Regions from separate parts of the Bradyrhizobium sp. SOJA106 genome, predicted to be linked through region 3. Evidence: predicted binding sites of a transcription regulator. Region 3 holds the regulator's gene; each other region holds the start of a gene.
What was found. The regulator LexA, encoded in region 3, represses DNA repair genes until DNA is damaged. The targets are predictions, from matches to a motif close to TGTTCNNNNTGTGTTCNG.
Positions count from the first base shown of each region.

Region 1: AC5V87_RS23220 (LexA family protein) is a predicted target of LexA. The motif match lies at 4,973-4,990, and genes of this name have one in related genera.
Region 2: AC5V87_RS10710 (PA0069 family radical SAM protein) is a predicted target of LexA. The motif match lies at 1,579-1,596, and genes of this name have one in related genera.

Region 1 covers NZ_CM182549.1:4,983,534-4,990,369, forward strand. The annotation lists gene AC5V87_RS23165 (DUF669 domain-containing protein) at 1-213, opposite strand, end outside; gene AC5V87_RS23170 (HNH endonuclease) at 289-792, opposite strand; gene AC5V87_RS23175 (hypothetical protein) at 942-1,130, opposite strand; gene AC5V87_RS23180 (ATP-binding protein) at 1,303-2,118, opposite strand; gene AC5V87_RS23185 (hypothetical protein) at 2,244-2,510, opposite strand; gene AC5V87_RS23190 (hypothetical protein) at 2,510-2,734, opposite strand; gene AC5V87_RS23195 (hypothetical protein) at 2,731-2,979, opposite strand; gene AC5V87_RS23200 (hypothetical protein) at 2,979-3,167, opposite strand; gene AC5V87_RS23205 (hypothetical protein) at 3,167-3,994, opposite strand; gene AC5V87_RS23210 (hypothetical protein) at 4,005-4,286, opposite strand; gene AC5V87_RS23215 (helix-turn-helix domain-containing protein) at 4,365-4,805, opposite strand; gene AC5V87_RS23220 (LexA family protein) at 5,019-5,735, shown strand; gene AC5V87_RS23225 (ProQ/FINO family protein) at 6,488-6,836, shown strand, end outside.
Region 2 covers NZ_CM182549.1:2,422,181-2,430,555, forward strand. The annotation lists gene AC5V87_RS10705 (phosphoketolase family protein) at 1-1,409, opposite strand, end outside; gene AC5V87_RS10710 (PA0069 family radical SAM protein) at 1,618-2,784, shown strand; gene AC5V87_RS10715 (VOC family protein) at 2,805-3,260, shown strand; gene rnhB (ribonuclease HII) at 3,336-4,196, shown strand; gene AC5V87_RS10725 (glycosyltransferase family 39 protein) at 4,415-5,923, shown strand; gene AC5V87_RS10730 (uracil-DNA glycosylase) at 6,105-6,911, opposite strand; gene AC5V87_RS10735 (electron transfer flavoprotein-ubiquinone oxidoreductase) at 7,048-8,375, shown strand, end outside.
Region 3 covers NZ_CM182549.1:4,817,064-4,825,438, reverse strand. The annotation lists gene AC5V87_RS22320 (glutamine--tRNA ligase/YqeY domain fusion protein) at 1-1,171, shown strand, start outside; partial or broken gene AC5V87_RS22315 (nuclear transport factor 2 family protein) at 1,181-1,568, shown strand; gene AC5V87_RS22310 (DUF2171 domain-containing protein) at 1,652-1,885, shown strand; gene AC5V87_RS22305 (ComEC/Rec2 family competence protein) at 1,982-4,261, shown strand; gene AC5V87_RS22300 (GAF domain-containing protein) at 4,271-5,212, opposite strand; gene AC5V87_RS22295 (hypothetical protein) at 5,460-5,894, opposite strand; gene AC5V87_RS22290 (hypothetical protein) at 6,091-6,303, opposite strand; gene lexA (transcriptional repressor LexA) at 6,504-7,205, opposite strand; gene AC5V87_RS22280 (molybdopterin molybdotransferase MoeA) at 7,382-8,375, opposite strand, start outside.

The DNA.
Region 1 (6,836 bases), 170 kb from region 3:
GATGTTGTTGAACAGGAGGCGCCCCTTGTGCTCCTCCGGAGCCACAACACTGACCCGCAAGGCCAGCATCTTGCCATTGCCCTTGGGTCCAGACGTATCCTTCACTTCGGACTGGATGATTTCGAGGTCGTAGATTCCGTTCGGCAGTTCAGGATAATCGTTCTGGGAGGTGTCGTGATCTGTGCTTTTGAACTTGGTTCCGAGTTGGGCCAAGGGTGGTCTCCTGATTGAGATCAGGTTGCGGCTGTGCCGCGTAGCACTCGGCTAAAGGGCCGATCGTGCCGATAGTTATACTAGGCGACCGCGCTCATTGGCGAAGTCAATTGGGTGCTTGCCGCCCTTCTTCTTGTTGCAGGTTGAGCAAAGCACCTGAAGGTTGGAACGATCGTTTGAGCCGCCGAGCACAAGTGGAATGATATGGTCCACCTGCCTGGCAGTCCTCTTTCTCACCGAGCAACCGCATTCTGCGCACCTGTATTTTTGTCGCTGTAGTATCTCCAAGACGTCGCCTGAGGTGTGGCTGCCATCACTACCGCGCAAACGCGCCCTTCGTTTTCGTACATTTGCTTGCACCTTCTCGGGGTTGTTGGCGGCGTATCGGCGTGAGGACTCAGTTCGCTTCTCGGGATTATTCGTGATCCATTTCTTTCGACTGGCTATTACCTTGCCGGGATTTCTCTCTCGCCATTCCAGGATTTGCTCCTTTACCCTTGGATTAGCGTGGTATCTCCGCAGGTCGGTGGCGGCTTTTCTTTCTCTGTTTTCGCCGTACCACCTCGTGGCCTTCTCCATGGCGCACGGGACGCAGCTCCCAGAGTTTGAATATCTCTTGTCCCGGTGCCCATGCTTGCAAGTCTTGCCATCTGAGTAGAACTTCAGACCCGCCGTCACCGCCTCCGCGCGAGTGCGCGGAAGCTCGTTGTCGTTAGCAGCATTCACTGTCAGAAATACCACTTCGTTGCTTCGGCGCCGGCCTTCTCAAGCCAGCGCTCGGTGCGCAGCATGTACTGCTCGGCTTCCTGAGGACGGTCAAAGCCGACCCTGGAAACCGCCCTCTCAAACGCAGCCTTGGCCAGTTTGGCCCAGCAGCGCTTGATTGCGGCGTCTACGGTCTGGGAGCGTTTGGTCACGCCGCCTCCATTCCACGCTGTTTGCCTTCGTCATATCCATCGGCCGGCACGAGCCAGTCGAGCGCTCGGCTGCCGCACACCAGAAGCATCGTTCCATTACGCGCTCCCGGCGGAGGCGGGTTGGACATAAGCCAACCAGCCAGTCTCACGTCATCGCAGCGAAGGTATGGGGTCACGCCGTCTCCCCTTGCACGCTCGGCAGATACTTCGCCAGCTCGCTGTAGCCCTTGCCCTTCACGTACTTGATGGACTCGGGAGTCGGAAAGCGCGACTTCGCCACAAAGCCCGCATTCTCAGCTAGATGGATGTAGCGCTCCTTTCCTTCAGCGTGATGCGTTGATTTCTTATTACTTGGATCGGCTTTGACCAGAGTCACACGGTAATTCACGAACCCGACCACGTCCGACTTTTCCCGGATGAGGGCCGCGGCGCGCTTGTGAAGCTTGACCTCGTATCGGCTGTACGGGTCAGAGACCGGAGAGTTGAATGTCACGATTCCGGGATGCGCGAGCAAAACGACGTTGATGCCAGCCGTGGCCAATGCGTCCAGCGCGTCAGTAATTTCGGTCCACTCGACATCGGCCTCTCGATAGCCCCGACCATAAGCCGCAGTTGACCCGGAGCTGCTGTCATCGATCGCAGTGGCGCCGATACGCGCACAAGTGACCTTCCACACAAGCGGCTCGAGTCCGTCCAAGCTATCGAAGATCGCGGTCTTGAAGTCGTGGACAAGCGAGCCGTCATCGTTGGTCGCCAGCAATTCGCCAACGATGTCGTACAGATCCTCAAGCGTTTCGATCGTGCCTGGCGTGGGAAGATCGATGTCCGATGGCGCGCGTTCGCCAGACGTCGGGATATAGACCGGGTTGGGAAATTCCGAGGCCAGCGTAGTCTTGCCGACGCCGTCGACGCCGTAAATCGTTACGATGGGCGCGCGTTCTTGCGCTTGCTTCTTGGTCGACTTGAGCGAAGAGAGTGAGATTGCCATTACGTATCCTTACGAATGTGCTGGAGGCCAATGCCCAGGCGTGCTTGCGAGGGCCATGAGAACGCACGCGATAAGAAATACGTGCAGAGGATCGAGGTGGCCGGTTGCGGTCCAGAGGTGCACTGCTAGAAAATCCCCAGCCAAACCCCAAGACCGTGCACCACGCCAACCGGCGCCACGATGCAGCCGAATGCCAGCAAGATCCATGCACTGGCCTTGATGCAGACGATGACGTGCGTCACCCAGGCCGCCACGCTGCCGACAAGGATAGCGATCCATGCCAGTAACAGCGACATAACGGCCATACCCTGCCTCTCGTCGGGATTGCGGTATCGTTGGCGGGCGCGCCAAGCATTGAAGTTTGCAACAGAGTCGTCGTACAGACTGAACATCAGATCGCGTCCTTCTTTTCGTAAGAGCCAGGAATGCAGCGGACCTTGCTGATGGTCCACCGGTCATCGGCAAACCTGCCGGCCATCTTCCATTGCGCAAGATCGGCCGGAAACAGCATGCAAGCCTGCAGGCTGTCGACCTTGGTCACGATTTCCTCGTGACATGCCTGCGCTGGAATTCCAGCCAGCGCCTGGCAGAGCACGGCAACGACCGTGATTGTCATGCGGCCCTCGCGAGCTGGCCGCACGTCTCCAACTCATCCGCTACCGCTCGCAAAGCCGCCGCCTGCGCTTTGTGTCTGGTTCGAGCCTTCCGGCGACGCTCGTCAAACGACTTTCGATCGTTCCACTTGGCCGCTGCGCGGAGTTGCTCAGCGGTTACACCGCTGGCCAGCGCTTGCTGCAGGGTGATGGTTGTCGGCTGTGGCTGAGCAGCAGCGGGCAACCGGTGAATGTTGGCGGCGTTCATTAAATCTCCCCCATGATAAGCTTGTTAAGGTACGCAGCACACGTCTCGCCATAAGACGGTTCTTTTCCCGCAGCCTCCTCCGCAAGAAAAAGCCCGACGGTCTGGAACTCAGCCGCGAAGGAGTCCGGCTCCTCGGTGTATCTCCGCATCCACTCGTTGAATGCCTGTGCTGTCGTGCGACCTGCCATCACGCCACCTCCTTCATGCTGTAAGACACTTCGGCCACGCGGCCGGCTACGCGCTGATAGACAGCGAATTCCTGGCCAGGGTTGTTCTTGGCGAGCCGCTCGGCTTCAGTCACCGCGCTGGCGACGTCAGCGTGGACGAACGGGATGTTGCTAGGACGCGGCTGGCCATCTAGGATACGGGCGACGATGCAGGGGCGCGTGTCGATGACGAGTTTGTCAGCTACGACCGCGAGCGGCCGGGCCGGGCTGAGATTTCTTTCCTTCTCACCACAGGTGCCGTACCACGTTGAAAACTTGACACGATACCAGCCGTCCTCAACCGAGATGACTTCACCGATACCTGCATCATCAACACTAGACGTTGTGACCAGGTCTCCGATCTTAAACTTCGGTTCGGGCTTCGCTTCCTGCTGGCCATCGCGCCCCGCGCAATCCGCAGCCTCCACCAGCTCCAAGTTATCCGCGTCAATCGGCAGGCCCATGCGCTGATACGCGCCGTGCTTTACGAACACGGCATGATTAGACTGGCGGTCAACTTCGCCGACATCGCCGGCAGCGAAGTAGCCGCTGTGTTTGGTGACGCGAACCTTGTCACCTGGAAGGAAGGCGGGTGCGAGGCGGTGCTCGAACAGGCCTTCGGTATGGTGCGAAAGCCCGTCAAGATGGTAGTAAATGCCGAGGCCATCGACCGGTTTCACCGTGGTGACAGTAGCGACATCGCCAATCGCACCACCACCATCGGCGTCAACCACGCGCACGCGCTGACCGATCTTGAACTTCGGCGCATCAGCTGCTCGCGCAGCTTCATCCTTCAGCAAACCGTACATCCCTGGCCCCTTAGTGATGAGTTGCATTGCGGGATTCAGCCAGAGCGGCCTTGGCGCAGTCGAAGCAGACAACGTTGGACTCGTCGGGCTCGACAGACTCAAGCAAAGAACCGCGCCACCACTTCTCTTGGGGCGATCCCGTCGCATCGCGATACAAAACGCGGTATTGGTCTTCCTGACCTTCAGCTATCTGCAGGCCGGTAATGGTACCAATCACGCTATCGTCGATTTCGACGACGTCGCCGATGTCAAAAAAATGCTGCATGTAAAGGCTCTTCTCTTCTGGTGTCATGGAGTCTCCAAGGCGCGCAGTTTCGTTTGCCGCACGCGCCCACGCGGCAAGCAGTTATGATTCATTGTTTGTCTGAAGTTACGCTGCGCTACGCAGCCCGGTGTCTGGCGCGCTAATCCGAACTGGTTCCCGGCCACACAACGCGCGCACATCGTCTTCGTAGAGCCGCCCAGGATGGGCCACCTGCAGCGCCAGGAGCTCTAAGGTCGCCCCTAATTCTTCTGGCTGCTCCTCGTATTCAGCGGAGAGGATCAGGCGACGAACAACATCAGCACTCACCCCGACCCGCTCGGCGATCTCTTCACGGGGGTAATTGTCACCCCAAAGTGCCAGCACCTCTGCGTGCTTTCTGTCCGGTATTTGTACACCCGTGCGGGCTGCCTTAATTTTGGTCCTGTTCCGGCGGAAGAATCTCTCAACGGTCGCCTTGTGAACTCCGACACGCTGAGCGATTTCCGCTACGGTTATGCCCTCGATGCAGGCCAGATCGATAATTTCCTCGTCATTCCATCGAACCATAATGAATTCCGTGAGTTGGCGTTTCCGCGATGTGGGAACACCCTACACTGATTCTATACAAAAGCCATACAGAAACCAGCACCTGTTGAGATTTTCTTGTCTATGTTTTGTAGTGGCTTGTTTTAGCTAGATTTTTAAGCTTGATTGAAATGTATAAGTTTCGTATACGGAACACACCGCGTAAAAACACGGGGTAGCAAAAGGGAGTATGTCGTGGATTATGCGAAGTGGGCTAACAAGCACATCGATGAAATGGCTGAGCCGCGCGGACGCACGAAGGTCGTTATAGCCTTGGCTGAGCGTCTCGGCATGGCAAAACCCACGCTACACACGCGACTGCGTGGCGAGACCAAATTCAGCACAGAGGAAGTCGAGAGAATGGCCGAGTACTTCGGTGTAGAGTCGCCAGTTAGGGCCAGGCGGGCGAACGACAATCATGCGAGCAACGTGGTGTCGCTGCGCCAAGCGGCGACGCGCAGCACGGAGGGCGTCCCCTATCCGATACTGGGCGTGGTGGAAGCTGGTTCATTTCGAGAAGCTGACTTGCTTTCGCAAGTTGAGCCGCGCTCCGTGAACGCGGCGCGCAGCGCAAGTCATCCTAACGCAAGACCGATGGCTTGGGTGGCGCACGGCGACTCAATGAACGAAGCAAAGATATTCGACGGAATGATTGTTCTCGGCGTCGACTTCCAAGATGCAGGCGGCGTGCTGACGAACAATATGATTGTAGTTGTCGAGCAGAGCCGGGGCGGCCTGATTGAGCGCTCCGTTAAGGCCGTGGCCGTTTATCCGGACAGAACCGAGTTCCAGCCGAGATCCACAAACCCCATTCATAGGCCAATCGTTTACAAGAACGGGAACCATGATGAAGATGTGGAGGTAAAGGTGCTGACTGTGATTCATGGGGCATACGTCGATCTCTCACGCTGAGTAACGCGCGATATCCACGCCTGCTTTACAGTTATTCGTTTGTGTTCAAATTGTGTATTGCGCGACACGCAACTTTATCGCATTGTTCTGCCGGGCGTAGAAACCCGGCTACATTGTAGGCCTCTCCGTATTGGCGGCGCCGAATCCCGACACTTCAGTCGGCGCGTGCCCTGGCGGGCACGTCACTTGGCCTTGTGGCCGGGGGCGTCTCGCCATGTCCAAGACCTCACGGTCTAAAAGCGGACGGTCCGTAAATGTTAGCGGATTTCTACCCCCCGGCTGCCGCGCCGGTTCGCGGCCATGGGGAGTATAAGGAATGGGCGTCGAAACACTACAGCGTGAGCGTGATTGTTACGGAGGACAAATACCTAAAATGCGCGACAAGTTTAGCGCAGCTTTGTTTTACTCAATACTGCGTGCCGAGGGATGCGACCCGATTGTTATTAATGGCGCCCTTCACATGAACTTCCGCAGAACCTCAGCCACGATCAGCGCCGGCCAATGGGCCGCACGACACGACCCAACGGGAAATGCGCGCATAGAATATGCGCGCTTGGTATGGGCTGAGCACGCCTCGCGCACAGAGGCAATTGAGCTGGGCTGACGGCGGAGTGCAGATCCGCAAGAATACGTAGAGGCAGCGCGAATGCTGACCTCTATATATTTTTCTTCCTTTTGTATCGTTTTAGTATTGCTTCTGTATGACTCTTGTATATGATGCCCCCATTCCACCACGGAATCGGGAGCACGAAATGTCTACTCTGTCCCACCAACGCAATCGTATTTATCGATCCACTGATTGGGCTTTGTATCGCCAGCAGCGTGCCCACCTGGCCGAACTGTTCCCCGCCATCGCCGACAGTGGTCGAGACAAGTGTCCGCTTGCTATCGGCATCAAGTACGACCTCATCGGCGCTAATACGGGTCTCTCACCTGCTGAGGTTAAGCACTTCCTGCGCGCCTATACGTTCGGACCGAAGTATCTGCGCACGCTGAAGGTCGGAGCGTGGCGATACGACCTGGACGGTGCTCGTAACGGGTGGGTCTCGCCGAACGAAGCTGCGCACGCGTCGCTGTGTCTGCGTACGCATTACGACATGA
Region 2 (8,375 bases), 2.4 Mb from region 3:
TGGCAGAGATGCTCGCTCAGCACCTCCATCACGCGTCCGTCTTGCGCCAGATGCACGTCGTAATGTTCGGTCGGCTCCATCCAGACGCGCTCGGTGGCCTCGAACACGGCGTCCAGCCGGTTGGACGCGGTCTCGTCCGGCCCCATGATGCGAAAGTTACGAGTCTCGGTGTTGAGCTTGATGACGTCGCGCAGGAATTTGCCCAGCTCGCGCGTCGCTTCGGCGATGACGCCGCCGGGCTGCGGCACATCCAGCGCATAACTGCGGAAGTCCGGCAGCTTCAGCTCCTTCTTGAGCAGCCCACCATTGGCATGCGGATTGGCGCCCATGCGCCTGTTCCCATCGGGTGCCAGCGCCTGAAGCTCGGGCATGAGCGTACCGTTCGCGTCGAACAGCTTGTCCGGCTCGTAGCTGCGCATCCAGTCTTCGAGCAGTTTCAGATGCGCCGGGTTCTCGCGGCAGCTCGCAACCGGCACCTGATGCGCGCGCCAGAAATCCTCGACCTTCTTGCCATCGACCTCCTTCGGGCCGGTCCAGCCCTTCGGACTGCGCAGCACGATCATCGGCCAGCGCGGCCGCTCGATGGTCTTGCGTCCGTCGCGGGCGTGCTGCTGGATCGAGCGGATGCTGGCGAGCGCGACGTCGAGGGCGTCCGCCATGGCCTGGTGCATCAATTTGGGATCGTCGCCCTCGACGAACAGCGGCTCGTGACCAAGCCCGCGGAAGAGGTCACGGATCTCGCTGTCGGGCATCCGCCCGAGCACGGTCGGACCCGCGATCTTGTAGCCGTTGAGGTGCAGGATCGGCAGCACCGCGCCGTCATGGGCCGGGTTCAGGAACTTGTTGGAATGCCAGGACGCCGCGAGCGGGCCGGTCTCGGCCTCGCCGTCGCCGACCACGCAGGCGACGATCAGATCGGGATTGTCGAATGCCGCGCCATAGGCATGCACCAGCGCATAGCCAAGCTCGCCGCCTTCGTGGATGGAGCCGGGCGTCTCCGGCGCCGCATGGCTCGGAATGCCGCCGGGGAAGGAGAACTGTCTGAAAAGTTTTCGCAATCCGTCCGCATCGCGGGCGATGTCGGGGTAGATCTCGCTGTAGCTCCCTTCGAGATAGGTGTTGGCGACCATGCCCGGGCCGCCATGGCCGGGCCCGCAGACATAGATCACGCTGAGGTCAAGCGTGCGGATGACGCGGTTGAGATGGGCGTAGATGAAGTTCAGCCCGGGCGTCGTGCCCCAATGGCCGAGCAAACGCGGCTTGATGTGTTCGGGCCGCAGCGGCTCACGCAGCAGCGGATTGTCCAGCAGGTAGATTTGCCCGACGGAGAGATAGTTGGCGGCGCGCCAATAGCGATCGAGCAGACCGAGGTCGCTGCTCGCCGCACGCGATTGTTGTTGATTTGTCATGTTCATGCCGACCTTCACCGGGGATGGTCACCAACATTGTTCCGCGACGATCGATCCCTTGCCGAAATCAAACGGGATCGCCCCGCAAGCGTGTTGCGTGAGGTCAAAGCCGCGCGCGAGAAATTTGGGCGGCTACTGTGCATGGGGTTGTTTTCGAGTCTTTTGTCTTGGTTCTTGATTTGTTCCTATGTCATGCTATCTTGTCCGCATGAGTCCAGCAGCATCCTCTCATGCTCTCAAGCACCCGCCGGTCACGGCGCCCTCCGAGCCGGCGGGTGCGGGCTCTGATTTTCCCGAGCTTGGCGTCGCCATTGATCGCGCGCGCAGGCGAGGGCGGGGCGCACAATCCAACGCCAGCGGCCGTTATGAGGCCGAGGCCCGCGTCGCTTTCGACGATGGCTGGCAGAGCCTGGAAGATCTGCCGCCGTTCAAGACCACCGTCGGGGTCGACACCTCGCGCAAGGTGATCACCCGTAACGATTCGCCCGACATCGGCTTCGATCGCTCCATCAATCCCTATCGCGGCTGTGAGCATGGCTGCGTCTATTGTTTCGCTCGGCCGACGCATGCCTATCTCGGCCTGTCGCCGGGGCTCGACTTCGAGTCAAAGTTGTTCGTGAAGCCCGAAGCGCCCTTGCTACTCGAGAAGGAGCTCGCCGCACCCGGCTACGAGCCGCGGATGATCGCGATCGGCACCAACACCGATCCCTATCAGCCGATCGAGCGCGAGCGCAAGATCATGCGCGGGATTCTCGAGGTGCTGGAGCGCACCGGCCACCCCGTCGGCATTGTCACCAAGTCGGCGCTGGTGGTTCGCGACATCGACATTCTCGCGCGGATGGCCAAGCGTAACCTCGCCAAGGTCGCGATCTCGGTGACCTCGCTCGATCCGAAGCTGGCGCGCACCATGGAGCCGCGGGCCTCGACGCCGCCGAAGCGGCTGGAGGCGCTGAAGCAGCTCTCCGAGGCCGGCATTCCCACCACAGTGATGGTCGCGCCCGTGATCCCCGCGCTGAACGATTCCGAGATCGAGCGCATTTTGGATGCCGCCGCCCATGCCGGCGTCAAGGAAGCCTCCTACGTATTGCTGCGGCTGCCGCTCGAGGTGCGCGATCTCTTCCGCGAATGGTTGATGGCCAATTTTCCCGACCGCTATCGCCACGTCTTCACGCTGATCCGCGACATGCGCGGCGGCCGCGACTACGACGCGAAATGGGGCGAGCGGATGAAGGGCACGGGGCCGATGGCCTGGACCATCGGCCGGCGCTTCGAGATCGCCTGCGAGAGGCTTGGTCTCAACAAGCGGCGGTCGAAGTTGACGACGGATCACTTTGCCAAGCCGAAGCAGAACGGCGAGCAGCTCAGCCTGTTCTGATCGAAACGAAGGGGCGTCGCATGAGCAAGGAACTCCCGGCTCCGGTGCCGCGGCTCACCGTCGTCACGCTCGGCGTCAGCGACATCCGTGCCAGCATCGCCTTTTACGACGCGCTCGGCTTTGCGCGCCGGCTGAAAGGAACCGGCGAGGCCGTCGCGTTCTACGACACCGGCGGTCCGGTGCTCGCGCTCTATCCCTGGGATCAGCTCGCAGCCGACGCCAAGCTGCCCGACGATCCGAGGCCATCAACCTTCCGCGGCATCACGCTCGCCTGGAACTGCCGGACACGCGAGGAGGTCGACGCCGTGCTGTCCTTCGCCCTCGGCAAGGGCGCGGCTATGCTGAAAGCGGCGCATGAGACTGATTACGGCGGCTATTCCGGCTATTTCGCCGATCCCGACGGCCATCCCTGGGAAGTGGTGGTTGCGCCTGGCATCGAGGTCGGCGAGGACCGGCGGGTCCATCTGGCGGAGTAGGGGACGGTCTGAATAACGGGAATTGCGCGGGGTTCCCGGTTGCGCTGGCCGGATCGCTTGCGCACGATCCCGGCCATGATTCGGGACAAGTCCGCCAAGAAGCCGGCCAAAGACGCGCCCAAGGCGAGCGCCGCTGCGAAGAAGGCCACACCTGCCAAATCGGGCAAGGCGTCTGCCGTCGAGGCCGCGCCGGCCCTGCCCGGCAAGAAAGGCATCATCGCGATCGCGCCGCCGAGCTTTCGCCGCGAGCGGGCGCTGATCAAGCGCGGCATCTGGCCGGTCGCGGGCTGCGACGAGGCCGGCCGCGGGCCGCTGGCTGGTCCCGTGGTGGCAGCCGCCGTGATTCTCGATCCCGACCGCATCCCGCGCGGCATCGACGATTCCAAGCGCCTGACCGCGGAAGAGCGCGAAAAGCTGTTCGACAAGATCTGCGCCACCGCGCAGGTGTCGGTCGCCGTCGCTTCGCCGTCGCGAATCGACCGCGACAACATTTTGCGCGCCTCGCTGTGGGCCTTGAAGCGCGCCGTGGTGGCGCTGCCGGAAGCGCCCCGCCACGTCTTCGTCGACGGCCGCGACCGGCTCGATACGGCTTGCGACTGCGAGGCCGTGATCGGCGGCGACGGCATCGTGCTGTCGATCGCCGCCGCCTCGATCGTCGCCAAGGTGACGCGCGACCGCCTGATGTGCGCGCTGGCGCAGGACTGCCCCGGCTACGGTTTCGAGCAGCACAAGGGCTATGCCGTCCCCGAGCATCTCGAGGCGCTCGATCGCCTTGGTCCCAGCGTCCACCACCGCAGCTTCTTCGCCCCCGTCGCCGCCGCCCGCGCCAAGCACATGCCCTGGACCGTCGAGCCGGTGCAGGATTTGTTCTCGGTGAGCGAGGTCGAGGTGCAGGTGGAAGCGAGCGTCGAGGTCGATATTTCAGCAAATCTCTAGGGCCTAGCCCCGCAGCTTCCGAATTGTCATGACCGGGCTTGACCCGGTCATCCACGTCTTTCTTGCGGCTTGAAGAACGGGGATGCCCGGGACAAGCCTGGACAAGCCCGGGCATGACGAGCAGACGGTCGTTGCCACAACGCGCAGCGCCCATTATCAAAACAGGTGTGAGCGAATAGGGCCGGCTGGACGGGTTGGCTGCATCTTTCGGACGTTGCATGCGGTTTACCTCCCTGGTCATCGAGCTCATTCGCGCCCGGCCGCGGCTGATCGTGTGGATCGCCGTGCTGCTCCAGGCTTTGATGTGGCTGTTCGTGGCGCTGGCGTTCTATCGCAGCCCGCCCGGCAGCCTTGCGACGCTGCTGGCGTTCGGCCGCGAATACCAGGTCGGTACGGATCTGGGCCCGCCGCTGCCGATCTGGCTCGCTGATATCGCCTACCGCGCCGCCGGCGGCCACGTGTTCGGCGTCTATGTGCTGGCCCAGCTCTGCGAGATCGCGACCTTCATCGCGCTCTACCATCTCTCGCGTGCCGTGGTCGGCTCGCAGCAGGCGGTGCTCGCCGTGCTCCTGACCATGACGGTGCTGGCCTTCTCCTCGCCCGCGCTCGACTTCGGCCCGCTGGTCCTGGCGCGGCCGCTCTGGGCGCTGCTGCTGCTGCATTCCTGGCAGATCATCGGCCAGCGCCGCGGCAACGCCTGGTTCGCCTGGTCGATCGAGGCCGGCCTGCTGCTGCTGACCACGCCTGCCGCGATCTTCCTCCTGCTGCTGATCGTCGTCTTCGCGCTCGCGACCGCCGGTGGCCGTCGCACGCTGCGCTCGCTCGACCCGCTGTTTGCGCTGATCGTCGTCGCGGTGCTGGCGCTGCCCTATGCGGTCTGGCTGATGCGCGCCGAGACGTTTGTAATGCCGGCCTTGCCGCAAGTCACGGAGCTCAGCGCCCGCGCGATCCATGCGGCCTGGTTGCTCGGCGGGCTCGTGCTCGGCGCGGCGGCGATCCCGGCGCTGACCTTCCTCAACACCGGCCTGTTCGTCGCCAAGGGCGAGGAGGCGCCGATCATTTTCCGCCCGCCGGTCGAGCCGCTCGGGCGCAACTTCGTTTACTTCTTCGCCCTGGCGCCGGCGCTCGGCGCGGTGCTGATCTCGGGCCTGCTCGGGCTCGACTCCGTCGTCGGCGGCCCCGGCGTCGTGCTGGTGATGTCCGGGCTTGCCGTGGTGGTCGCGGCCGGCGACCTCATTGCGATGCGCCGCGCGCGGATGCTGCGGACGGTGTGGGCTGCCGCCGTCGCCGCGCCGGCCGCCGGCGTCGTGCTCGCCGTGCTGTTCCTGCCCTGGACCGGCACCAATGAGATCGCAACCTCGATGCCGGCGCGTGCGATTTCGGATTTCTTCGACGAGAGCTTCGCCCGCCGCACCAACCATCGCCTGCGCGCGGTCGCCGGCGAGACCCAGCTTGCCAGCCTGATCACGCTGCATTCCGGCCGGCCGCATCTGTTCATCGATGCCCAGCCTTCGCGGACGCCGTGGATGAGCCAGGCCAAATTCAGCGAGACCGGCGGCGTCGTGGTCTGGCGCGCCTCCGACACCGCCGGCACCCCGCCGCCGGAGATCCTCGCGCGCTTTCCCGGCATCGTGCCGGAAGTGCCGCGTGCGTTCGAATGGCTGGTCAATGGTCGACAGGGATTGCTGCGCATCGGCTGGGCGATCGTGCGGCCGAAGGGGTCGTGAGACGGGTCTCTCGTGCCCCGGACGCAGCGCAGCGCTGTCCTGGCGATGCGAAGCATCGTCCAGTTCGGCGGTGCGCCGCCGAGCCGGGGCCCATCTCACCGCATTGGACTGTATCGCGATCTGGGTCCCGGCCCTGCGAAGCAGCACCATGGCGCTGCATCGCGTCCGGGACACGAGAGTGTCATCCCGCCAGCACCTTCGCGATCGCGCGCAGATCCTGCCAGGCCAGCCGCTTGTACGCCGGCGAGCGCAAGAGGTAGGCCGGGTGAAACGTCGGCAGCGCGCGGATGGTGCGCTGGCCGGTCTCGTACTCGAACCAGCGGCCGCGCGTGCGCATGATACCCTCGCGCGTCGACAGCAGCGTCTGCGTCGAGGGATTGCCGAGCGTCACCAGCACGTCGGGATTCACCAGCTCGATCTGGCGCTGGATGAAGGGCAGGCAGATCTGCGTCTCCTGCGGCGTCGGCGTGCGGTTGCCGGGCGGCCGCCAGGGAATAACGTTGGCGATGTAGGCGGTGGTGCGGTTGAGGCCTATGGCGCCGATCATCAGGTCGAGCAGCTTGCCGCTGCGCCCGACGAACGGCAGTCCCTCGATGTCCTCGTCGCGGCCTGGCGCCTCGCCGACGAACATGATGCGCGCCTGCGGATTGCCGTCGGCGAACACCAGCCGCGTCGCCGTGTGCTTCAGTGCGCAGCCCTCGAAGTTTTGCATCAGCTCGCGCAAGGCATCGAGCGTCGGCGCGGTGCGCGCGGCCTCGCGTGCGGACGCGATGGCGACATCGGGCGCAGGTGCGGCCTCGCCGCGCATCACCGCAGGCGCGGCGACCGGCCGCGGTGCCTCGACCGGCGGTGCCGCGCGCGGGGCCGGAGGCGGAGCGTCCAATTCCGCCAGGCGGTCGATCGGCTCCTCCGCGAGCGCGCAGTCGACCCCGGCCTCCAGATAGAAGGCGAGAAGCTCTCGAACGGTGGGTGCGGGCTCGGGGACCATTTGGAAAGTCAGACTATTAGTTCATCTTAAGGCGCCTTGCATCCCAGCGGAACGCATTTCCGTGGTTGTCCTACCCGGAAAAATCGGAAACAAGGGAGCGCAAATGACAAGGAACCGTCTCAAGGGCTGAGATCAGATGAGCACCGAAGAACTTCCCCCGCGCGAATCCATGGAATTCGACGTCGTCATCGTCGGCGCCGGCCCCTCGGGCCTGGCCGCGGCGATCCGGCTGAAGCAGCTCAACGCCGATCTCAGCGTCGTCGTCGTCGAAAAGGGATCCGAGGTCGGCGCACACATCCTTTCGGGTGCGGTGATCGATCCGATCGCGCTCGACAAGCTGATCCCCGACTGGCGCGAGGATCCCGACTGTCCTTTGAAGACGCAGGTCAAGGACGACCACTTCTACTGGATGTTCGGCGACAACCGCATCAAGCTGCCGAACTTCGCGATGCCGTCGCTGATGGACAATCATCACTGCTACATCGGCTCGCTCGGCAATGTCTGCCGCTGGCTCGCGCCCAAGGCGGAAGCACTCGGCGTCGAGATCTATCCCGGCTTTGCCGCGACCGAGGTGCTCTATGACGAGAAGGGCGCGGTGCGGGGCATCGCGACCGGCGACATGGGCATCGCCAAGGACGGCACGCACAAGGATTCCTACACCCGCGGCATGGAGCTGCTCGGCAAGTACACGCTGTTTGCCGAAGGCGCCCGCGGCTCGCTGTCGAAGCAATTGATCGCGAAGTTCGCACTGGACGCCAAGAGCGAGCCGCCGAAGTTCGGCATCGGCCTGAAGGAAGTCTGGCAGATCGATCCGGCCAAGCACAAGAAGGGCCTGATCCAGCACTCGTTCGGCTGGCCGCTCAACAATTCCACCGGCGGCGGCTCGTTCCTCTATCACTACGACGACAACCGCGTCGCGGTCGGCTTCGTCGTGCATCTCAACTACGACGATCCGTATCTGTCGCCGTTCGATGAATTCCAGCGCTTCAAGACCCATCCCTCGATCCGCGACGTGTTCGAGGGTGGCAAGCGTCTCGCCTACGGTGCGCGCGCCATCACCGAAGGCGGCTACCAGTCGGTGCCGCGCCTGACCTTCCCGGGCGGTGCGCTGGTCGGCTGCGCCGCGGGCTTCGTCAACGTTCCCCGGATCAAGGGCGTCCACAACGCGATGGGCACCGGCATGCTCGCCGCCGAGCATGTCGCCGCCGCGCTCGCCGAAGGCCGCGCCAATGACGAGGTCGTCGCCTACGAGAACGCCTGGCGCGACTCGGCTGTCGGCAAGGACCTGTTCAGGATCCGCAACGTCAAGCCGCTGTGGTCGAAGTTCGGCACGCTTCTCGGCGTCCCCCTTGGCGCGCTCGACATGTGGACCAACCAGCTGTTCGGCATCTCGCTGTTCGGCACCCTGCCGCACGGCAAGCCCGATCGCGCCACGCTTGATCCGGCCAAGAACCACGCACCGAA
Region 3 (8,375 bases):
CAACGGCGCGCGGGTTTTGCGGGCCAAGATCGACATGGCCGCGGGCAACATCAACCTGCGCGATCCCGTGCTGTACCGCATTCTGCACGCGCACCATCCGCGCACCGGCAACACGTGGTGCATCTATCCGAGCTACGATTATGCCCACGGCCAGTCGGACGCCATTGAAGGCATCACGCATTCGATCTGCACGCTGGAGTTCGAGGACCACCGGCCGCTCTATGACTGGTTCATCGAGAAGCTGCCGGTGCCGTCCGAGCCGCATCAGTACGAGTTCGCGCGCCTCAACCTGACCTACACGCTGCTGTCAAAGCGCGTGCTGACCCAGCTCGTCCGCGACGGTCATGTCGCGGGCTGGGACGATCCGCGCATGCCGACTATGGCGGGGATGCGCCGCCGCGGCGTGCCACCGGCCGCGCTGCGCCAATTCGTCAAGCGCATCGGTGTGGCGAAAGCGAACAGCGTGGTCGACGTCGGCATGCTCGAGTTCTGCATCCGCGAGGAGCTGAATCGCACGGCGCAGCGGCGCATGGCAGTCTTGAGGCCGCTCAAGGTCGTGATCGAGAACTACCCGGAAGGGCAGACCGAGGAGCTCGAGGCGATCAACCACCCGGACGACGCTAGCGCCGGTACGCGGAAGATCACGTTTGGCCGCGAGCTCTATATCGAGCAGGACGACTTCATGGAGAACCCGCCGAAGAAGTTCTTCCGACTGTCGCCGGGCAACGAGGTGCGGCTGCGCTATGCCTATTTCATCAAGTGCACCGGTGTGATCAAGAACGATAAGGGCGAGGTGGTGGAGCTGCGCTGCAGCTACGACCCCGCGACCAAAGGCGGCAATGCCCCCGACGGTCGCAAGGTCAAGGCGACCATGCACTGGCTGCCGGCGGCGACGTCGAAGCCGGCAGAGATCCGCATCTACAACCAGCTGTTCGCCAACCCGAGCCCCGACGCCTCGAATTTCGCGGCCGATCTCAATCCGAACTCGCTGGAGATCCTGTCCGATGCGCGGGTCGAGGCTTCCGTTGCGGAGACCAATTCGATGGAGCCGATGCAGTTCGAGCGCCAGGGCTATTTCGTGCGCGACAAGGACTCGACGCCGGGCAAGCCGGTGTTTTCGCGCACCATTGGCCTGCGCGATACGTTCGCGAAGGAAGTCGCCAAAGGCTGAGGAGCCGAGATGAGCAGCGAAGCTGACGCCATCGTTTCCGCCATCATCGCGAAATGGTGCGCCCGCTTCGCAAAGCTCGATGCTGCCGCGCCGTCGTCGCTCTATGCGAGGAACGCGTTCTTCTTCGGCTCCAACCCAAAGCTCTATCGGGGGAGGAACGGCGTCGCCGATTACTTCAACGGCCTGCCGCGCTGGCGCAAAGCCGAACGCGACCTTTTCCGAGGTGAACGCGGCGCAGGCCGGCCCTGACCTGATCAACATGGCGGCCACCATCGCGTTCGACCTCGCGGGCGAGCGAGACGATCTCGTCATCAAGATGAGCTGGGTCATCACGCGAGAGGACGGCGACTGGAAGATCGTCAATCACCACGCCTCGTCGCAAGTGCCGCTGATCTAGCGGACGCACACGGGATCGTCATTCCGGCGATGGAAACGAACGTCGGGCGAGCGCGTTGGCCGGGATCCAACAAGGATCCCGCCATGCAGAACATCGCAGAGCATATGGAAGTCATTGGCGCCGATGGCGTCCATGTCGGCACCGTCGACCGGGTCGAGGGCAATCGCATCAAGCTGACCAAGAAGGACAGCGGTGAGGGCAGCCACAAGGGCCATCATCATTTCATCGATAAGGGTCTCGTCGCCGACGTCGAGGGCAACAAGGTCCGCCTCTCGGCGAAAGCGGATGTCGCCGTGACGATGGAAGAGGAAAAGTAGGGCGGCGTCCCCTTCGTTCCCGATCCGTACCGCTATTCGTCCGCCTGCACGTTCCGGTAGCCTCGGCACCCGTCGCGTATCGCAGGGTGCTAGGGAATGGCAGAGCCGGGCCGGCCGCAGCGTGTCTCGCAAGGGATTGCGGGAACTTGGCCGACGGGCCGAACCGTCGCGGCTGACGGCTTTGCGCCGGTGGGCTCCGGCCTTTGGCCCGCGACCGTCGAGACGCTCCGCGAATGGGCGCACGCTGAAACCGGCGCAGGGCGGCTGTTGCCGTGGGTCCCTGTCGCATTCGGCGGCGGCATCGCGTTGTACTTCGCGGCCGATCATGAGCCGGTGCTGTGGGTCGTTGCCGCCACCGCGGTCGCGCTCATGTCTGGCGCGGTTCTGTTGCGACGGAGCCGGTGGTTCGCGCCTGCGCTTCTGATCGCTGCCGTCGCGGCCGGCCTTGCCGTGGCGACCTGGAAGACGGCGCGCATTTCGCACACCGTACTGGCAAAGCCGCTCTATTCGGTATCGCTGTCGGGCTTCGTCGAGACCCGCGACATCCGCGAGCGCACCGATCGTTTTGTCCTTCGCGTCACCGCGATGGAGGCGCAGCGCAGCGACGTCAAGCTCGAGCGCGTGCGCCTGTCGGTGCGCAAAGGGACTGCGCCCGAGGTCGGCAGCTTCGTGCAGCTGAAGGCGCGATTGTTGCCGCCGATCTCGCCGGTGCGACCCGGCAGCTACGATTTCTCGCGCGACATGTTCTTCCAGGGTATTGGCGCGTCCGGCTTCGTGATGGGCGCGATCACGGCGTCGGTGCCGCCCGATACCGGCGGCCTGCGGCTGCGCTACGCCGCGTTCATGCAGGGCTTGCGCGATGCGATCGACGCGCGCATCCGCTCAACGCTCGAAGGCGACGATCGCGCCATCGCGACCGCGCTGCTCACCGGTCGGCGCGATGCGATCACGACGCCCGTCAACGACGCCATGTTCATCTCGGGCCTTGGTCATGTGCTGTCGATCTCCGGCTACCACATGGCCGTCGTCGCAGGTGTCGTGTTCTTCGCGGTGCGCGCGCTGCTGGCCTTGATTCCGGGGTTGGCGGCCGGCTTCCCCATCAAGAAATGGTCGGCCGCCGCGGCGCTGGTCGCTGCGGCGTTCTATCTGCTGCTGTCGGGCGCGGAAGTCGCGACGCAAAGATCGTTCTTCATGACGGCGGTGGTGCTGATCGCTGTGATGGTCGACCGGCGCGCCATCACCTTCCGCACGCTGGCCGTGGCGGCGATGATCGTGCTTGCGGTCGCGCCGGAAGCGCTTGTGCATCCGAGCTTCCAGATGTCCTTTGCTGCGACGCTCGGACTTGTCGCGCTGGTGCAGATCGGCATGCCGAACCTGTTTGCCTCGCCCGATCATTCCACGACCGCGCGCATCGCGCTGTGGGGCGGACGCGAGATCGCGATGCTGTTCCTGGCCTCGCTGATCGCGGGGCTTGCGACCACGCCCTACGCCGCCTTTCACTTCCACCGCGTCACGCCGTTCGGTGTGCTCGCCAATCTCGGCGCGATGCCGGTGGTCTCGGCGCTGGTCATGCCGGCTGGGCTGTTGGGCCTGCTTGCGGCACCGTTCGGGCTCGACGGCGTGTTCTGGTGGCTGATGGGGATCGGTATCGATTGGATGATCGCGGTCTCGCGCTGGGTAGCGGGATTGCCAGGCGCTGTCGGCCGCATCCCGGCATTCGGCATAGGCCCGCTGATCGCGGCGAGCCTCGGGGTCATCGTGATGGGCTTGTTGCGGACGCCGCTGCGCTGGTCCGGCGCCGTGGTGCTGCTGGTGGCGATGCTCTGGGGGCTGTCGGTGCGCCAACCCGACGTTTTGATTGCCGGGGACGGCCAGAGTATCGCTGTGCGTGGCAGGGACGGCCACCTGCATCTGATCAGGGCCAGCAAGGACGGTTTTCTGCTCAAGGAGTGGCTCGCCGCCGATGCCGATGCGCGCGATGGTGGCAGTGCCGCACTGGCCGACGGCGTGTCATGCGACGAGGCCGGCTGCCTCACGCCGCTCGCCGATGGGCGGCTGGTCGCGCTGTCCTTGCGGATCGATGCACTGGCTGATGATTGCAGTCGCGCTGCACTGGTGGTCACGGCAAGGCCAGCGCCGCCGGATTGCGCTGCGATGGTGGTCGACCGGCAGAGGCTCGCGGCGCACGGCGCGCTGGCGCTGACACGTCGCGGCGACGGATTCGCGGTGCAGGCGGTGAAGGCGAGAGGCGCCGACCGGCCGTGGTCCCCGGCGATTGCGGGCGAGGCTGATTTCGGGGCGAGCCTTGCGCCGCCGGCTGCTCCCCGCAACCGGAACGCGACCCCGTCCGAGACGGACTTGCAGGCCGATGATTGAGCGTACCGGCTACAGGTACCAAGCCAGCACGGAGTCGAGGCCGGACTTGCCGACGACGGGCAGGGCCACCATCCGGCTCAGTCCGGCCGCGCGTGCCGCCGCGGCCGAGGTCGAGCGGTCATGGGAGAGATCATCGTTGATCGCGGGCATGCCGGTGGCCCAGGCGCCGCCAATGCTGCCGTCGCCCCTGGTGATGGACTTTTCGGCATAGAGCGCGGCAAGATCGGTCTGCGCGCTGCAATCGCCGTCGCGGAAGACGAGCGCGGAGCGGGTCTCGTTCGGGACCCAGATCTCGAAGCGTCGCGCAATCGGCGATGCCTGTGCGGAGAGGAAGGTCAGCACCCAGGTCTGGTCGGTGCCGGTTCGGTAGGGGATGCCGACGCCGAGATTGATGCCGATCTCGGCTGCATCCTCCCAGCGCAGAAAGCTCTTGGCGTTGTGCAGTTCCTTGATGATCAGCGGCAGGCCCGCTTTCCAGGTGCGTCCGGGCAGGCCGAAGCCGCGCGGAAACCTGGTGTGGCGGGAGTTGAACTCGAACATGTCGGCAGTGCCATAGTAGCCATCGACGAGTCCCATCTCGTGTGAGACGTCAGGATCATTGTGCCAGAGCTCGATCGCGCCGACATGCGCCTCGTCGTCGCCGCAGAACAGCACCATCACGGCTTGCAGGAATTCGCCTGAAAATACCGGCACCGCGACCCCACAGGTGAGTCCCGCCGCCAGCGCCTCATCAGTTCGCTTGAAATCGGAGTTGGCGAATTTGGTGAGAATCACCGGGTGGCCGCTCGCCCAGGCCTTGCCGGGAAGTCCCTCGTCATATCCGAAATTCAGATCCTCGCTCACAGCCTTGAACGCGGACAGCCCCTCGTCGTAGAGGCCGCCGCCGAATTCCAGCCGCATGCGCGTCCGGTCCGGTACCCAGAGCTCAACGACGCGAATGAAGGTCTTCATCGAACGTGCCCGCCGCCTCGTGCCAAGACGCCAGCCAAGACACCAGCCGAGACAGCATCGGGCATTTACTTGCGGAGCGGACGGTCAAAATTCAGGCAGGACAGCGCAAACTTCGTGCGGCGGGAAGGCGGTGGGCTGACCTCGTCCGCCCGGATGTCGAGAGACGCAAGCCACACCACGTCGCCGGCCACGGCCGGCGATGGCGATCTCTCTTCCTGGCCCGGGCTGTCGGCCCGGGATATCTGCGTCAGCCGATCGGCAGACGCGGAGTTGCCGGCCGGTTCTCGGCACTGACCTGCGGCTTGTGCTCGCGCTCGCCAAGCGGCTGCGTCACGGGCAGTTGCAGCACAGTTGCTTGCTGGCCTTCGACGAGTTGCGTCACCAGCACGTATTTGCCGTCGGGGAACTCGATCGCATCATGATGGCGATCGGGAATGTGCGGATCGATCTTGCCGAACTTGCCGACGCGCGAGTTGACGGTGCGCGTCCAGATCCAGCGATTGTCGTAGCGGACGTTGTCGGCGAAGGCGAGCTCCGTTCCCGGCAGCAGGCAGACCGCGACTGTTGGATCGGCCGCGGAGGCAAAGCCGCGCGTCGAGGTGCCGCGGAAAGTTGTCGTCACGATCGTCTCGCCGACTTCGGCAGGGCGCGATGCGACGGCATGCAGGCTGTAGTCACACATCGTGGGTGCTCCTCATGCGGAGATAGCAACCCGCGCCTCTGTCTTACGAGGCGCAGGCCTCTATCAGAGTGGAAGCATCATAGCGTCTGCGCGGTTATAGGCAAATCTGCGGCTCGCCACCGCAGCATGCGATCACATTATCTTTCCCGAAGGCGCTAGGAACAAACCCTGCTTTCGCGCATTCGGTGGGCGCGTGTCAGCGGCCGGCGGGCGCCGACCAGCCGGAATATGGCCAGACCGATTGTGATGGCTGCGTGAGCGCATTGCGCGCGTTTCGGACTTGCTCGCTCGCTACCGTTTCCTTGGCGGTGTCCTTGCGGACATGGCGATGCGATGGTGCAGCAACGGCTTGCGACGTTGATCCCGCAATCAGCGCTGCGGCCACCGTGCTCAGGATGATCTTGCGCATGACGTCTCCTCGAACCTTCAAAAGCCATCCCGAAGCGGTCTGCTTGGTGCGGCGTGCCGAGGATGTAGCGTCGGAGCAGGGGCCGGATAATCTGAGCGAAACCAGAAAGACTATCCAGCGGGAGCGGACAATCATCCGCTCCGATCTCTGATGGCGATGCCGACCGGAGCGCGCGGACAGCGCGCTCAGGACTTGCGGTATCAGTACTTCCGATAAAGCCCGATCAGCTTGCCCTGAATCTTGACCCGGTTCGGCGGCAGGATGCGCACCTCATAGGCCGCATTGGCGGGCTCGAGCGCGATCGAGGCGCCACGACGGCGGAAGCGCTTCAAGGTCGCTTCCTCGTCGTCGATCAGCGCCACCACGATGTCGCCGGTGTCGGCGGTCTCGTTGCGCTGGATCAGCGCCATGTCGCCGTCGAGGATGCCGGCTTCCACCATGGAATCGCCGCGCACCTCGAGCGCGTAATGCTCGCCCGAGCCGAGCATGTCGGGCGGGACGCTGATCGTATGGCTGCGAGTCTGCAACGCCTCGATCGGCGTGCCGGCCGCAATGCGGCCCATCACCGGCACGGCGACGGGGCGCTCGCCCTCGTCGGCGGGCGGGCTGGACGTCGTCCTCACCTTGCCGAGATTGCCTTCGATGACGCTCGGCGTGAAGCCGCGGCGGTTGCCGGCCGCGGCCTGCAGCTCGGGCAGCTTGATGACTTCGATGGCGCGGGCGCGATTGGGCAGGCGGCGGATGAAGCCGCGCTCCTCGAGTGCGGTGATCAGGCGATGGATGCCCGACTTCGAGCGCAGATCGAGCGCGTCCTTCATCTCGTCGAAGGAGGGCGGCACGCCGCTTTCCTTCAATCGCTCGCTGATGAACCGCAGGAGCTCGTATTGTTTGCGCGTTAACATCTCGACCAAAATCCCCCGGTTGATGTCGTTCGATTCCGAGACGCTGAATTCAGCGATAAGCCGCTACATGCTCGAAACAAATCATGAACGGACACTATATGTTCGATACATGTTCCGCAACTGCTTAATTTACCGTGAACGCGACAAAGTTCGCGCCACGCGTGTAGCCGGCGCGTTCAGACCGGCAGGCGCAGCACCTCGCAAGGCGTGCCCGCTTCGGCCTTCGGCGCGAACGGCGCGCGCACCAGAAGTGCCTGTGCCGCAGCGAGATTCGCAAGCAGTGAGGAATCCTGGTGATTGACGGGAACGGCGATCAGCGTGCCGTCGTCGCGCGTCTCCAGCCGTGCGCGCAGATAATCCTCACGCTGGTCGTTGGCGCCGACGTCGCGGCCGAGCACCGCCCGTTCGCGGCGATGGTGAATCACGGAACGGCCCGACAGCGCGCGAATCAGCGGCACCATGAACAGGAAGGCACACACATAGGATGACACGGGATTGCCGGGCAGCCCGATCACGCGCATTGCCGCCAGGCGTCCATGCATCATCGGCTTGCCGGGCCGCATCGCGATCTTCCAGAATGTGATCGCGATCCCCTCGGCCGTCAGTGCCTGCTGGACCAGATCGTGGTCGCCGACCGAGGCGCCGCCGGTGGTGATCAGGATGTCGGCGCCGCTCTCGCGGGCGCGGCGGATGCCCGCCGTGGTGGCGTCCAGGGTATCGGCGGCAACACCGAGATCGACGGTATCGGCCCCCTCGCTGCGCGCGAGCGCGTGAAGGGCGTAGCCATTGGAATAGACGATCTGGCCGGGGCCAGGCGTGGCGCCCGGCATCACAAGCTCGTCGCCGGTGGCGAGGATCGCGACTTTCGGGCGGCGGCGGACGGGCAGAAGCGGGTGATTCATGCCGGCGGCGAGTGCAAGGTCGCGCTCGGTCAGCCGGATGCCCTCGCGCAGCAGCACGTCGCCCTCGCGGAAATCGACGCCGGCCGGGCGGATGTGCCGTCCCGTCACTGCCGCTTCCTTGATGGTGATGCGCCCGCCGTCCACGACCGTGTCCTCCTGGATCACGACCGCATCGGCGCCATCGGGAACGACGCCGCCGGTGAAGATCCGCACGGCTTCGCCGCTACCGACCGATCCCGCAAACGGCCGGCCCGCCGCGACTTCGCCG